Thiosocius teredinicola: one gene and its partner. The protein of the gene in region 1 binds, or shares a complex with, the protein of each later gene. Links are inferred from orthologs where the notes say so. Each region holds a gene or a part of one and is shown on either strand. Other genes may lie near its edges.

Region 1 (8,810 bases):
CAATCCGTTGCTGCACACCTGGTCGTTGTCGGTCGAAGAACAGTTCTACCTGATCTGGCCATTGTTGTTCGTGCTGGCGGCACGGTCGCCGGCAGGCGCAGAACGCACTCAGCGTCTGTGGTTGCTGATGGTGTCGTTGTTCGTCGTCTCTTTCGTGAGTGCGATCTGGTTGACTGCCCACAATCAGCCTTGGGCCTTTTTTGGTTCGCCGACACGCGCCTGGGAGTTTGCCGCCGGCGGCATGATCGCCATGTGGCCGGTCCGCAGACAGTTCGCGCCACGCGTGGCGGCGATTGCAGGAGGGCTCGGCCTGTTGCTGATCGCCGTGGCGAGCGTGCAATACGACAAGAATACGGTGTTCCCCGGCTGGGCGGCGGTAATGCCGGTTGTCGGTGCTGTGTTGGTCATCGCCGCTGCGCACCATGCACAGCCGGTCGGTGTCAGCCGCCTGCTGGCAGCCAGGCCGATGCGATACATCGGGGATATCTCGTACTCGCTCTATCTGTGGCATTGGCCGGTGTTCGTCTTCATGGCGTTTGCCGTCGATCAGGTTGGACCGATGCATAGCCTGTTCGGCATCCTGCTGTCTATCGGCCTGGCCGCCTTGACCTATGTACTGGTTGAGAATCCGTTCCGTTTCGGGCATGCCACGTTGCGACGTGCCGGGGTATCACTGGCTTTCGGTGTACTGGTATCGGTTTCCACGACCAGTCTTGCGTATACCTTTCGCTACATCGCGAACGACGCGCTGCAGGACGATCCGCAGCGGCGATACCTGAGCGCGGTTGAAGACGTACCTAAGGTGTATGCCAATGGCTGTCATGCCGATTTTGCGCAGGTGGAGACGCCTGAATGTGTATTTGGAGACGCCGACGCGGATTTCACTGTCGTGTTGTTCGGCGATTCGCACGCCGCGCAGTGGTTCCCGGCGCTCGAGAGCCTGGCGAAGAAAAACCGGTGGCGACTCGTGTCACTCACCAAGTCGGCCTGTCCATCTTTTCTTTTCGAGCCTTACAGCGGGTCGCCCAACGCTACCTACGAAGAGTGTACTGCTTGGCGTGAGCAGTCGTTTGACCGTATCGGCCGCATTCATCCCGACGTTACGATAATCGCCAGTTCAAGCAGATACGAGATCAAGGGCGCTGAAACTGCTGCGCAGGAAGGCAGGTTGATGGCCGAGGGTATTGAAAAGTCATTGGCACGGCTGAACGGCACAACCGGGCAGATCATCGTCATGCGCGATACGCCGGAACTGGATTTCAATGCGCCGACATGTCTTTCGATGGCAAACTGGAAAGACCGCGACGCCGACCAAAGCTGCGCATTGAACCCGCCGGATCAAATTGAAGATTTCATACGTCAGGTGGACAAGCGCACGATCGAGAAACACGATGACATCCACCTGATCGATATGACGGAGGCGATTTGTCCGTCGGGTGAAGCCTGCGTCGTCGATGATGGCGGCTTCGTGATGTACCGCGATCGAAGTCACCTGACGGCCAGTTTCAGTCGCAAACTGGCGGATGACTTGGGCGACAGGCTGTCTGCCGTACTGCCGCCTGAGATGATCGAGTAGGCACCCGAGCGAAACGAATTACTACGACGATTTCGAACCAGCTTCGTCTGCACCTTTCTCAATCAAACCAATCACGCCCGAGCATTCCCACCACGGATTGAAGGGCGACTTGGGTCTTTACGGTTGGCGCTTTCGGATCAAGGGGTATTCGGCGACAATTGCGCGTTCAGATCACTGTCGCGCGACATATTGCTGCGCTGGGCCCCGGTGGATCGTTCTGATGGGGCGTGGCCCTCGTATCAGACGGAAAATTTCAATCAAGGTGCCGCGAAAACTTCGTCGCGAACCCAGAGGGTGAGAAACTTCACGATGCACAAACTCGGCGTTTACGCATTGATTATCGGTGCGATTTTGACGGTTGTCGGGCTGGTCGTTGGCTTCAGCTATATGTTTGCCGGCAACGATCAGATGACCAAGATATTTCTTGCGGCCGTTCCGCTGGGGTTTGTGATTGGCTTCGCCGGGGTCGTGATGACGCTGTTCAGCGACCCGGAATCTAGTGATTCGCCGTGAGTTGCTCTACAGCGTGAGGTGGTGAGGGCGGCGTCGATTCCGGCATGCTCCACACCACCAGTGCAACGGCGCCGAAAAGCGCAACCAGCTTGATCCCTTCGCGCATCATATTGGCGAGTTTCATAAGCGCAATTCCTTGGTGATCACGATAAGTGGACGGCAGTCTGCCCAATGTGTCTGACAAGCATATGTCAGTAAGCGCACAATTTTTTGGACGGTCGTCGCGAAACGGGAATTAGGTGCATCTCAATATTTCTGGACGGCTTGAATCACATCGGCGAGACCGAGCAGATCAAGAATTAAATCGCACGTAATGGCCAGTGTTTGCAGAGACTTGTCGCGAACAGCCGTGCGACATCGGCTGCCGAACAATCGCTCACGAGTCGTCGGAGGTGATCTTAGCTTCGAGGCTCTGCGGGCCTGGGTTCGCCGGTGTCGAGGTCGCGGTTGACCGAGGTGGCGCTTTGTTCAATTTTCACGGCGCGCACGATGATGCCGAGGCGAGGGTGGTCCAGGTAGTGCAGCTCGCCGGTGCGCAGGCGGCGATGTTGCGTGACCCGGTAGGTGCGGGATGAAAAAGCGTCGCGCAACACAAGGTCTGTATCGAGATGCAGATCGCGCCCCTCGGTGACGCGGACCAGGCCGTTAAGACGGGTTCCTTCGACGGTGTACCAATCATGACTATTGCGTCCGCGCGGATCCTGATACCAGGAAACGTGATCGAGTATGACCATGCCTTTCTGGCGCAAGGTATAGGCGACCGGTTCGAGGGATTGCGGGCCGGCTTTGAGGTCCGCGATGTTGCCTACCGCCTTGCCCTGATCGGGTTCGGTCGTGTTGACCGGCCAGTAGGCGTTATCTCCACCGCCGGGACGTTCGAAAACCACCATCTCGATGTTGTAGCTGGCGGCAATTGTCGCACCCGTGGCGGCGAACAGAACAATAAATAAGCTAAAACGCCTTACGGCGTGGGCGATCGTTTTCATAGCCAGCAACTTCACTGTATCCCGAGCAATTGGTCAAGCAGGCCCTTCACGGCCTGCACACGTTCAGCAGGGTCCGCCAGGTCGGCGGTGAACCTGAGCTTGTCGGCGCCGTCCAGCTTGAACGTTTTCGGTTGGGTTTGGATCAGGGTGATCAGCTGCATCGGATCGAATTTGGGTTCGGCGTCGAAATGGAACTTGCCGCCGTTGGGTCCTGCCTCGATCTTTTTGACGCCGTAAGGCTGCGCATGCAGCTTGAGTTCGGTGACGTCGAACAGGTTTTTCGCCTGGTCAGGCAGCAGGCCAAAGCGGTCGATCATCTCGACCTTGAGTTCGCGCAGTTCTTCAACCGATTCGGCGGAGGCGATCCGTTTGTATTGGATCAGGCGAATGTGCACGTCGGGCAGATAGTCGTCGGGCAGCAACGCCGGGATGTGCAGATCGACCTCGGTGCCATGGTCGAGTGGACGGTCGAGCTCTGGCTGGCGGCCTGCGCGAATCGCCTGCACCGCGCGCTCGAGCATCTCGGTGTAGAGGTTGAACCCGATCTCGTGGATCTGGCCGCTCTGCTCATCGCCCAGCAGTTCGCCGGCGCCGCGAATCTCCAGATCGTGTGTTGCCAAGGTAAAGCCGGCGCCCAGTTCTTCGAGCGACTCGATCGCCTCGAGACGCTTGCGCGCATCCGGCGTCATCGCCTTGGGCGGCGGCGCCAGCAGGTAGGCGTAGGCGCGGTGGTGCGAACGACCGACCCGGCCGCGCAGTTGATGTAACTGCGCCAATCCGAGCTTGTCGGCGCGATCGATGATGATGGTGTTGGCGGTCGGCACGTCGATGCCGCTTTCGACGATGGTCGTACACACCAGTATGTTGAAACGCTGGTGATAGAAGTCGCGCATGATGCGTTCAAGCTCGCGTTCACGCATCTGGCCGTGCGCGAACTCCACGCGTGCGCCGGGCACAAGGTCGGCGACCTTGAGCGCGGTCTTTTCGATCGTCGAGACCTCGTTATGCAGTAGGTACACTTGGCCGCCGCGATTGATCTCGCGCTGACAGGCCTCGCGCACCAGGGCGTCGTTCCATTGGCTGACGAAGGTCTTGATTGGATGGCGCGCGGCCGGCGGCGTGGCGATGATCGACAGGTCGCGCAGGCCCGACATGGCCATGTTCAAGGTACGTGGAATCGGCGTGGCGGTCAGGGTAAGGATGTCGACCTCGGCGCGCAGCGCTTTCAGCCGCTCTTTATGCCGGACCCCGAAGCGGTGTTCCTCGTCGATGATGGCCAGCCCCAGGTCTTTGAACTTGACCCCTTCACCGAGCAGCTTGTGGGTGCCGACAACGATGTCGATGCGCCCCTCGGCAAGCCCCTTGAGCACCTGGTTGGTTTCCTTGGCCGAACGAAAACGCGACAGGCTCTCCACCTTGACCGGCCAGTCGGCGAAGCGGTCGGAGAAGTTTTGATAGTGCTGCTGCGCGAGCAGGGTGGTGGGCACCAGCACCGCCACCTGCTTGCCGGCATTGGCGGCGATAAAGGCAGCGCGCATCGCCACTTCGGTCTTGCCGAAACCGACATCGCCGCAGACGACGCGGTCCATCGGTTTCGATGACGTCATATCGGCGACGATGGCGCGAATTGCCTCATCCTGGTCCGGGGTCTCTTCAAACTCGAAGTCGGCCGCGAACTTGCGGTAATCGTCTTCCGGTGCGGCGAGGGCCGTGCCCTGGCGCGCTTCGCGCCGCGCATAGATATCGAGCAGTTCGGCGGCGACGTCGCGCACCTTTTCGGCGGCCCGCTTGCGTGCCTTCTCCCATTGATCGCTGCCCAGACGATGCAGGGGCGCGCTCTCCGGCGATGCGCCGGTGTAGCGGCTGATCAGGTTGAGCGACGCGACCGGTACATACAGCTTGTCGCCGCGGGCGTATTCCAGCGTCAGGAATTCATCGGTATTGCCACCCGCCTTGATCGTCTGCAGTCCGAGAAACCGGCCGACACCGTGTTCTTCGTGGACTACCGGTGCACCGATGGTCAGTTCCGCGAGGTTGCGGACGATCTGGTCGGCATCCTGGCCTTTGCGCCGACGCCGCTGCTTGACGCGTTCGCCGAGCAGCAGCGCCTCGGGGATGACCAGGGCACCGACATCGGTCAGCCACAGGCCGGATTCGATCCCCGCGACCGTGATGCATGGCGATGTGTCGTCGCCGACGAAGGCATGCCAGCTTTCCTGATAGGTCGGCTTGATGCCGTACCCGCGCAACGTCTCCAGCAGTGCCTCGCGCCGACCGGCCGTCTCCGCGACGAACAGCACCCGCGCATCCGCGGCGGTGAGGACTTGTTGCAAGGCGCCGGCCGGATTGGCCGCCTTGGCCTGAATGCCGACCGGCGGCACCGGCTTGGTCGGCAGATCGTGGCAGGGTCCGTCGAGGTTGTCGCAATCGGCGCTGCCCGCCTGGTAAACGATGCGTGCCCGCTGATCGATCCGTTCCTGCAGCGCGTCGGGCGGCACAAACAGCGTGTCGGGCGTCAACAAGGGGCGCTCGATGTCATAGCGGCGTTGTTCGTAACGCTCGCCCACGCCGGTGAAGAAGTGGTCGGCGTCGTCCGTCAGGCGGTGTTCGAAGACGACCGTGGTCGACGCCGGCAGGTAGTCGAACAGCGTCGCCGTGGTTTCGAAGAACAACGGCAGGTAGTACTCGATGCCGCCCGGAAACTGGCCTTCGCTGACGCCGCGATAGATCAGGCTGCGTTGCGGATCGCCCTCGATGCGCTCGCGATAGGCGGCACGAAAGCGGGTGATCGCCGCCTCGTCGACCGGAAACTCGCGCGCCGGCAACAATGATATGCGTTCGATCTTTTCGCTGGTGCGCTGGGTTTCCGGGTCGAAGATCCGGATCGAGTCGATCTCGCGGTCGAACAGGTCGATGCGGTAAGGCTGGTCGCTGCCCATCGGGAACAGGTCGAGCAGGGAACCGCGCACGGCGAATTCACCGTGCGACATCACCTGCGAGACACATTGGTAGCCTGCCTGTTCGAGGCGCAGACGAAAGGCGTCGAGATCGAGTTCATCGCCGACGTCCAGCAGCAGACTGTTGGCGTCCAGGTATTCGGCGGGCAGCAGGCGCTGCATCAACGTGGCGACCGGTACCACCACGACGCCGCGCTTGAGGCTGCGCAGACGATGCAGCGTCAGCAGCCGCTGCGAAATCAGCTCCGGCAGCGGCGAGAATACATCGTAGGGCAGTGTCTCCCAATCGGGAAATCCCAGCACCTCGATGGTGTCGTCGTCGAGGAAGAAACAGACCTCTTCCATGAGCCGGGTGGCGGCCTGCACGTCGCGGGTGATCACCAGAAGCGGCGCGTCGGCCCTTCCGACCGCCTGGGCGATCGCATAGCCAACGGCGGCGCCGGTGCAGCGGCCCCAATGAGTCAACGGCGATTTACTTGTAGGGAGGGGAGGTACTGCTACGCTCACTGAATCAGATCGGTCGGAATGATCCGCGCATTTTCGCATAAGCCCGACGCGCTCGCCCCATCGAAATGCCGATGATTCTCACCGCGAGCTTGACTTCTGATTGTGGACATACATACTGGTCGGTATGTTCAGCCCCTCGGCATGGCGATGATTCCTTCAGCGAAACCGGGCGAAGACAAAAACCCGCTCGAGACGCGGCGCTTGCTGCTCGAAGCGGCTGCGCGCGAGATCCACATGCACGGCTTTCAGGCCGCGAGTCTGTCGCGCATCCTGTCTGAAACCGGTGTGACCAAGGGTGCGCTCTACTATCATTTCCCCAGCAAACTCGACCTGGGATACGCCGTCGTCGACGAATATTTCGGGCCTACCTTGCACCACGCGTGGATCGATCCCCTGCAGCAGCCCGATACCGACCCCGTTCAAGCCTTGATCGAGGTGATCCGCAAGACCGGCAACCGGATGACGATCGCCGAATTGTCGTTGGGCTGCCCGGTCAACAATCTTGCCCTGGAGATGTCGCCGGTCGATGCAGGATTTCGTGAACGCCTCGAGCAGCTGTTGGACGAATGGCGGGCCGCGATTGCGGCGGCGCTCGAACGCGGCCGCGATTTCGGCAGCGTATCCCCCGCGGTCGACGTGAATTCGGTGGCGGCGTTCATCGTCGCGTCACTCGAAGGCTGTGTCGGCATGGCGAAGAATGCGCAGAGTCGAAAACTGTTGGTGGCCTGCGGTAAAGGCCTGATCGACTACCTGCAATCGTTGCGCAGCCGCGGCTGAACAAAGGAAGGAAGCCAGTACCCATGAACGAAGCCTTTTTCGCCGCCTTGCTGCGTTATCGCTGGTGGGTTGTGCTTGCGACGCTTGTCGTGGTCGCCGTGATCGGTTCCGGCATTCGCCTGATCTCGTTCAGCAACGACTACCGGATGTTCTTCAGTCCGGAGAATCCACAACTCCAGGCGTTCGAGTCACTGCAGGATACCTACACCAAGAACGACAATGTGTTGTTCGTGATCGCGCCGAAAAACGGCCAGGTGTTTACGCGCGAGACACTGGCCACGGTCGAATGGCTGACCAAGCAAGCCTGGCAGATACCGTATTCCATCCGCGTCGACTCCATCAGTAATTTCCAACACACCAGCGCGGAAGGTGACGACCTGCTGGTGCGCGACCTGGTTGCGGATGCGCCGCAACTCGGCGACGCCGACCTCGAGCAAGCACGGGATGTTGCGGTCAACGAGCCGTTGCTTGTCAACCGCCTGATATCGCCCGACGCGCGCGTGACCGGCATAAACGTAACGATCCAGTTGCAGGAAAAGAAACTAACAGAAGTGCCCGACGTGGCCGCCTTTGCCCGCAATCTGGTCGCCCAGGCCGAAGCACGTGATCCGAATATCGATGTGCATCTGACCGGCATGGTGATCATGAACAACGCCTTTCCCGAGGCGTCGCAGAAGGATATGAAGACCCTCTATCCGCTGATGTTCGCGTTCATCCTGGTGCTGTTGGCCTTGATGTTGAAGTCGACCTCGGCGACCGTGGCGACGATGCTGGTGATCGTCACGACGATCATCTGCACGATGGGTCTGACCGGCTGGATGGGCATCCAGATGAGCCCACCGACAACCAGCGTGCCGGTCATCGTCATGACCCTGGCAGTGGCCGATTGCGTACATATCCTGGTGATCTTCCTGCATGGCATGCGCCGCGGTCTCGGCAAGCAGGCGGCCATGATCGAAAGTCTGCGGATCAACCTTACGCCGGTGTTCCTGACGTCGCTCACCACGGCCATCGGTTTCTTGAGCCTGAACTTCAGCGACGCCCCGCCGTTTCGCGATCTGGGCAATATGTCGGCCATGGGGGTCATGGCGGCGTTCTTCCTGTCGATCTGGTTCCTGCCGGCACTGATGATGATACTGCCACTGCGCGTCAAGCCGGTGCCGGAGGAGCACGACGGTGGCATGGAACGATTTGCCGAATTCGTCATTCGCAATCGCAACCGCCTGTTCTGGGTGATGGCGATACTGATCGTCGGATTGGTGTCGCAGTTGCCGCGCAATCAGCTCAACGACATCTTCGTCGAATACTTTGATGATGAAGTGCCGTTTCGTGCAGACACCGAGTTCGCCACTGAGAATCTCACCGGCATCTACCTGATCGAGTATTCGCTGCCTGCCGGCGCAGACAAGAAGATATCGGATCCGGAGTACCTGCAGCAGGTCGAGGCGTTCGCCGATTGGTATCGGCAGCAGCCGGGCGTGCTGCACGTCAACG
Region 2 (4,973 bases), 1.8 Mb from region 1 along the record:
CTGCGGATGGCCTGCGTCTTCGAATCAAAAAAGTGGTCTGCGCCAACCTTCTTGACGAAGCACGAGCGCGCAGCGAACTCATAAACGTTTTCACCCAGGCCGACGAAGTACAGTCCGCCACCGATAGACTTCAGTCGGCGTGCTTCGTTGACCAGGGTCTCGGCCGCGCTCAGGTCCATGTAGTTGATGCCGTCGCCGACGATCAGGATATGGCGGATATCCTCGTTCTCGGATACCCGGGTGATGCGTTGCTGCACATGATTGATCGAGCCGAAATACAGCGCCAGATCCATGCGCAGCACCTTGAGTTGTGGGCAGGCACGCAGCGGCTTGTTTTCGATGTTCTCGAACGAACGTTTGCCGGTTTTCGGGTTGGTATCGACGGCCAGCGCCGGAATCGCGGGTACCGAGGTGCGTGCGAGGAAGATCAACAGCGACAGCAGTACGCCCATGTAGATCGCGAATTCGAGTTCGAGGAACAGGGTGGCGCCGAACGTCGTCAGCAGAATAGACGTCTCCGAGCGGCTGTAGCGCAGGATATCGGTGATGTGATGAAAGTCGATCAGGTTGTACGCCACGATCAGGATGACGCCACCCATTGCGGCGATCGGCAGATAGGCCGTCAGGGGGGCGACCAGCAGCACGATCACCATCAACATGATGGCGGCGAAGATGGCCGACATCGGGGTCTTGGCGCCGGCCGAATAGTTGATGCCAGAGCGGGTGAATGAGCCCGAGCCGGCGTAGCTCGAGAAAAAGCTGCCGACCACGTTCGACATGCCTTGGCCGATGAATTCCTGGTTCGCATTGATGCGCTGATTCGACTTGGTGGCGACCGCGCGGCTGATCGATACCGCTTCGATCAGGCCCAGCAGTGCGACCGCGAATGCCTCAGGCGCCAGCGTCTTGATCGACGCCAGAGAGAAATCAGGAGCCGACAATGGCGGGAGATGGGCTGGAATCTCGCCCACCAGCTTGATGCCGGCCTCGGCGCCACCCAAGAGCGCGGCGACCACGCTGCCGACGACCATGCCCACCAGCAGGTTCGGTATCCGGGGCACCAGCTTCTTAATCGCAATCGCGCTGAGCAGGGTGCTCAACGCGATCACCACGGTCATCCAATCGATGTCGCCCGCCAGCGTGTACACGTCGACCCAGGTGTGCAGAAACGACTCACCCTTCGGTATCTCGATGCCCAGCACGTGCTTCATCTGGCTGGTAGCGATCAACAGTGCTGCCCCCGCGGTGAATCCGATCACGACGGTGTGAGAGACGAAGTTGACCACCGTGCCGAGGCGCGCCAGGCCGAACGCCAATTGGTAAACCCCGGCGAGAAACGTCAGGGTAAGCGTCATCTGTACGAACTCGGGCGACCCTGGAACGGCATAGCGGCTGATCGCCGAGAACACCACGATCGAGATGGCGGTGGTCGGTCCGGAAACCAGGTGAAACGATGAACCGAATAGCGCGGCGATGATTGGCGTGATCATCGCTGTGTACAGGCCGTACTCCGGTGGCAATCCGGCGATCGTTGCGAAGGCCACGCCTTGCGGCAACACGATGACCGCTCCGGTGAATCCGGCTACCAGATCGGCGCGCAGCGTGCGCTTATCGATCAGTTTGAACCAGGTGAGGAACGGCAAAAGGGTTTCGAGGCGCATAACTACAGCCTGCAGATAAAGAGCAGTGAATCGGCGGGTCGGTTCATCGCCCGCCCGAGTTTAAAGGGGTCGTCCAATACGTCCTGCCAGCGCCGACGGCGCTCAAGGGTTTGCGACTAGTCCGTTCGCAATATCGGCGCGAGGAATCGGCCGGTATGTGAATGCGACATCTGAGCAACCTCTTCGGGCGTGCCTGTGGCGATGATCTCTCCACCGCCGTCGCCGCCTTCAGGGCCCAGGTCCACGATCCAGTCCGCCGTCTTGATGACATCGAGGTTGTGTTCGATCACGACCACGGTGTTGCCGTGATCGCGCAAGCGGTGCAGCACGCCCAGCAGTTGCTTGACGTCGTGAAAATGCAGCCCTGTCGTCGGCTCGTCGAGGATGTAGAGCGTGCGACCAGTGTCGCGCTTGGAAAGTTCGCGCGACAGCTTCACCCGCTGCGCCTCGCCGCCGGAAAGTGTGGTCGCGTTCTGGCCGAGCGTGATATAGCTCAGGCCCACGTCCATCAGAGTTTGCAGCTTACGCTTGAGCACCGGTACGGCGTCGAAAAAGGCCAAGGCGTCTTCGACCGTCATGTCGAGCACCTCGTTGATCCGTTTTCCCTTGTACTGGATCTCGAGCGTCTCGCGATTGTAGCGTTTTCCCTTACAAACGTCACATTGCACATAGATGTCGGGCAGAAAGTGCATCTCGACCTTGATGACGCCGTCGCCTTTGCAGGCCTCGCAGCGGCCGCCCTTGACGTTGAAGCTGAACCGCCCGGGGTTGTAGCCACGCGACCGGGCCTCGGGCACACCGGCGAACAGTTCGCGGATCGGCGTGAACAGGCCGGTATAGGTGGCCGGGTTCGAGCGCGGGGTGCGGCCGATCGGCGACTGGTCGATATCGACAACCTTGTCGAAGTGCTTCATACCGCTGGTCCGCTTGTGCGGCGCAACAGTATGGCTGGCGCCGTTGAGTTGGTTCGCGGCCAGCGGGTACAGGGTGTCGTTGATCAGGGTCGATTTGCCTGATCCGGACACGCCGGTCACGCAGGTGAACAGGCCGGCCGGTATCTCAAGCTTCACCTTTTTGAGGTTGTTGCCGCTCGCACCGTCGATCTTCAGCATCCGTTTGCGGTCGATCGCATGCCTTTCGGCGGGTATCTCGATGGTCTGGCGGCCAGCCAGATAGTCGCCGGTGATCGAGCCTTTGACCTTGCAGATGTCTTTGACCTTGCCTTGGGCAACCACCTTGCCGCCGTGCACGCCGGCGCCCGGGCCGATGTCGACCACGTGGTCGGCGCTGCGAATCGCGTCCTCGTCGTGTTCGACCACGATCACCGTGTTGCCCAGATCGCGCAGATAGGTCAGCGTTTTGAGCAGGCGTTCGTTGTCGCGCTGGTGCAGACCGATCGACGGCTCGTCGAGCACGTACATCACGCCGACCAGGCCGGCGCCGATCTGGCTTGCCAGCCGGATGCGCTGCGCCTCGCCGCCCGACAGGGTGTCGGCGCTGCGGTCGAGGGTCAGATAGTTCAGTCCGACATTGACCAGAAACTGCAGGCGTTCCTTGATCTCTTTGACGATCTTGGCGGCGATCTTTCCCTGTTTGCCCGGCAGCTTGAGTTCGTTGAAAAAGGTCAGGCTGTGTTCGACCGCCATGTGGGTGACCGACGGCAGATTGTGCTCGGCGACGAACACGTTGCGCGCCGCTTCGTTCAGGCGGGTGCCGGCGCAGTCGGGGCAGGGCTGTGATGAGATATAGCGCGCCAGTTCTTCGCGCACCGCGTTCGACTCGGTCTCGCGGTAGCGCCGCTGCATGTTGTTGATGATGCCCTCGAACGGGTGGGTCTTCTTCACGACCCGGCCGCGGTCGTTGAAATAGCTGAACTCGACGGCGTCGAAGCCGCTGCCCTTGAGGATGATCTCGCGGGTTTCCTTGGGCAGATCCTCCCATGGCATTTCCGGGTCGAACCCATAGTGCTGACCGAGCGAGCGGATCATCTGGTAGTAGTACGCGTTGCGCCGGTCCCAGCCGCGCACCGCGCCACCGGCGAGTGAAAGGTCAGGATTGGCCACCACCTTGCCCGGATCGAAAAACTGCTCGACACCGAGTCCGTCGCAGGTGCCGCAGGCGCCGACCGGGTTGTTGAACGAGAACAGGCGCGGTTCGAGTTCCTCGATGCTGTAGCCGCATACCGGGCAGGCGAAATTGGCCGAAAAGGTCAGATCTTTCTTTTTCGGCTCATCCATCCAGGCGACGCGGGCAATGCCTTCAGCCAGGTGCAGCGCAGTCTCGAACGATTCGGCCAGGCGCAACGCCAGATCGGGGCGCACCTTGAAACGGTCGACCACGACCTCGATGGTGTGCTTCTTGTGCAGTTCCAGGTCCGGCGGATCATCCAGCTCGTAGGTCTCGCCATCGATACGTGCACGGATAAAGCCCTGTGCATGCAGCTCGGCAAGCAACTTCTGGTACTCGCCCTTGCGCTCGGAGATCACCGGCGCCAGCAGCATCAGCTTGCTGCCTTCGGGCAGCGCCAGCACCTGGTCGACCATCTGGCTGACGGTCTGCGCCTCGAGATGCTCGCCGTGCGTCGGACAGCGCGGCGTACCGGCGCGTGCAAACAGCAGGCGCAGGTAGTCGTAGATCTCGGTGATGGTGCCGACGGTCGAGCGCGGGTTGTGGCTGGTGGTCTTCTGCTCGATCGAGATCGCCGGCGACAAGCCCTCAATATGGTCGACGTCAGGCTTTTCCATCATCGACAGGAACTGCCGGGCGTAGGCCGACAGCGATTCAACGTAGCGGCGCTGGCCTTCGGCGTAAATGGTATCGAAGGCGAGCGACGACTTGCCCGACCCGGACAGGCCGGTGATCACGATCAGCTTGTCGCGCGGCAGCGAGAGGTCGATGTTTTTGAGGTTGTGGGTACGGGCGCCCCGGATGTGAATTGTGTCCATCTCGGCAAATCGTCGGGTCGAAACCCGTCAATGTTACGGGAGGTCGCCGGCAGGACAAAGGGGAATCGAGTGTGTATTTAGAACAACTCGATATCGCCCATATCGGCCGCGGTCTCGGTTTGCGCCCGGTTGTGGTTGGCGATGAAGATGTCGACCATCTCCTGCTGCTGGTGGTAGACGTTCTTGAGACTCGGCAGCAACACCAGCAGGGTGTCGCGCAACGCCTGGCTGGCGTCGATCTTTTCGATGGCGTCTTCGATCGCGGTATCGATGCGATCGAGCACGTAGGCTTCCTGGTCTTCTTCCAGGCCCATGCGCAGGAAGTCCTGATTCAATTCCTGCAGCATGCCGCGCAGCAGGCCGTTGC

Evidence for each region. The genes of interacting proteins can lie anywhere in the genome.
Region 2: the proteins of mfd (region 1) and uvrA are in contact, whole or in part, in a crystal structure (PDB 4DFC), measured with the Escherichia coli proteins. The link is inferred for Thiosocius teredinicola from one-to-one orthologs.

Annotation. Positions count from the first base shown.
Region 1 is NZ_CP019936.1:2,539,177-2,547,986, reverse strand. What follows is about bases 2,887-6,885. They hold mfd (transcription-repair coupling factor), read right to left. Parts: upstream 6,579-6,885; coding sequence 3,087-6,578; downstream 2,887-3,086. Other genes in these bases: B1781_RS12200 (TetR family transcriptional regulator C-terminal domain-containing protein), read left to right, coding at 6,681-6,885; B1781_RS12210 (CsiV family protein), read right to left, coding at 2,887-3,075. In the rest of the region: B1781_RS12220 (acyltransferase family protein), read left to right, coding at 1-1,576; B1781_RS12215 (hypothetical protein), read left to right, coding at 1,886-2,089; B1781_RS23185 (hypothetical protein), read right to left, coding at 2,073-2,213; more of B1781_RS12210, read right to left, coding at 2,488-2,886; more of B1781_RS12200, read left to right, coding at 6,886-7,316; B1781_RS12195 (efflux RND transporter permease subunit), read left to right, coding at 7,340-8,810. UniProt on the Escherichia coli protein: Couples transcription and DNA repair by recognizing RNA polymerase (RNAP) stalled at DNA lesions. Mediates ATP-dependent release of RNAP and its truncated transcript from the DNA, and recruitment of nucleotide excision repair machinery to the damaged site.
Region 2 is NZ_CP019936.1:4,317,010-4,321,982, reverse strand. What follows is about bases 1,578-4,973. They hold uvrA (excinuclease ABC subunit UvrA), read right to left. Parts: upstream 4,607-4,973; coding sequence 1,778-4,606; downstream 1,578-1,777. Other genes in these bases: B1781_RS20330 (response regulator), read right to left, coding at 4,684-4,973; B1781_RS20340 (SulP family inorganic anion transporter), read right to left, coding at 1,578-1,661. In the rest of the region: more of B1781_RS20340, read right to left, coding at 1-1,577. UniProt on the Escherichia coli protein: The UvrABC repair system catalyzes the recognition and processing of DNA lesions. UvrA is an ATPase and a DNA-binding protein. A damage recognition complex composed of 2 UvrA and 2 UvrB subunits scans DNA for abnormalities.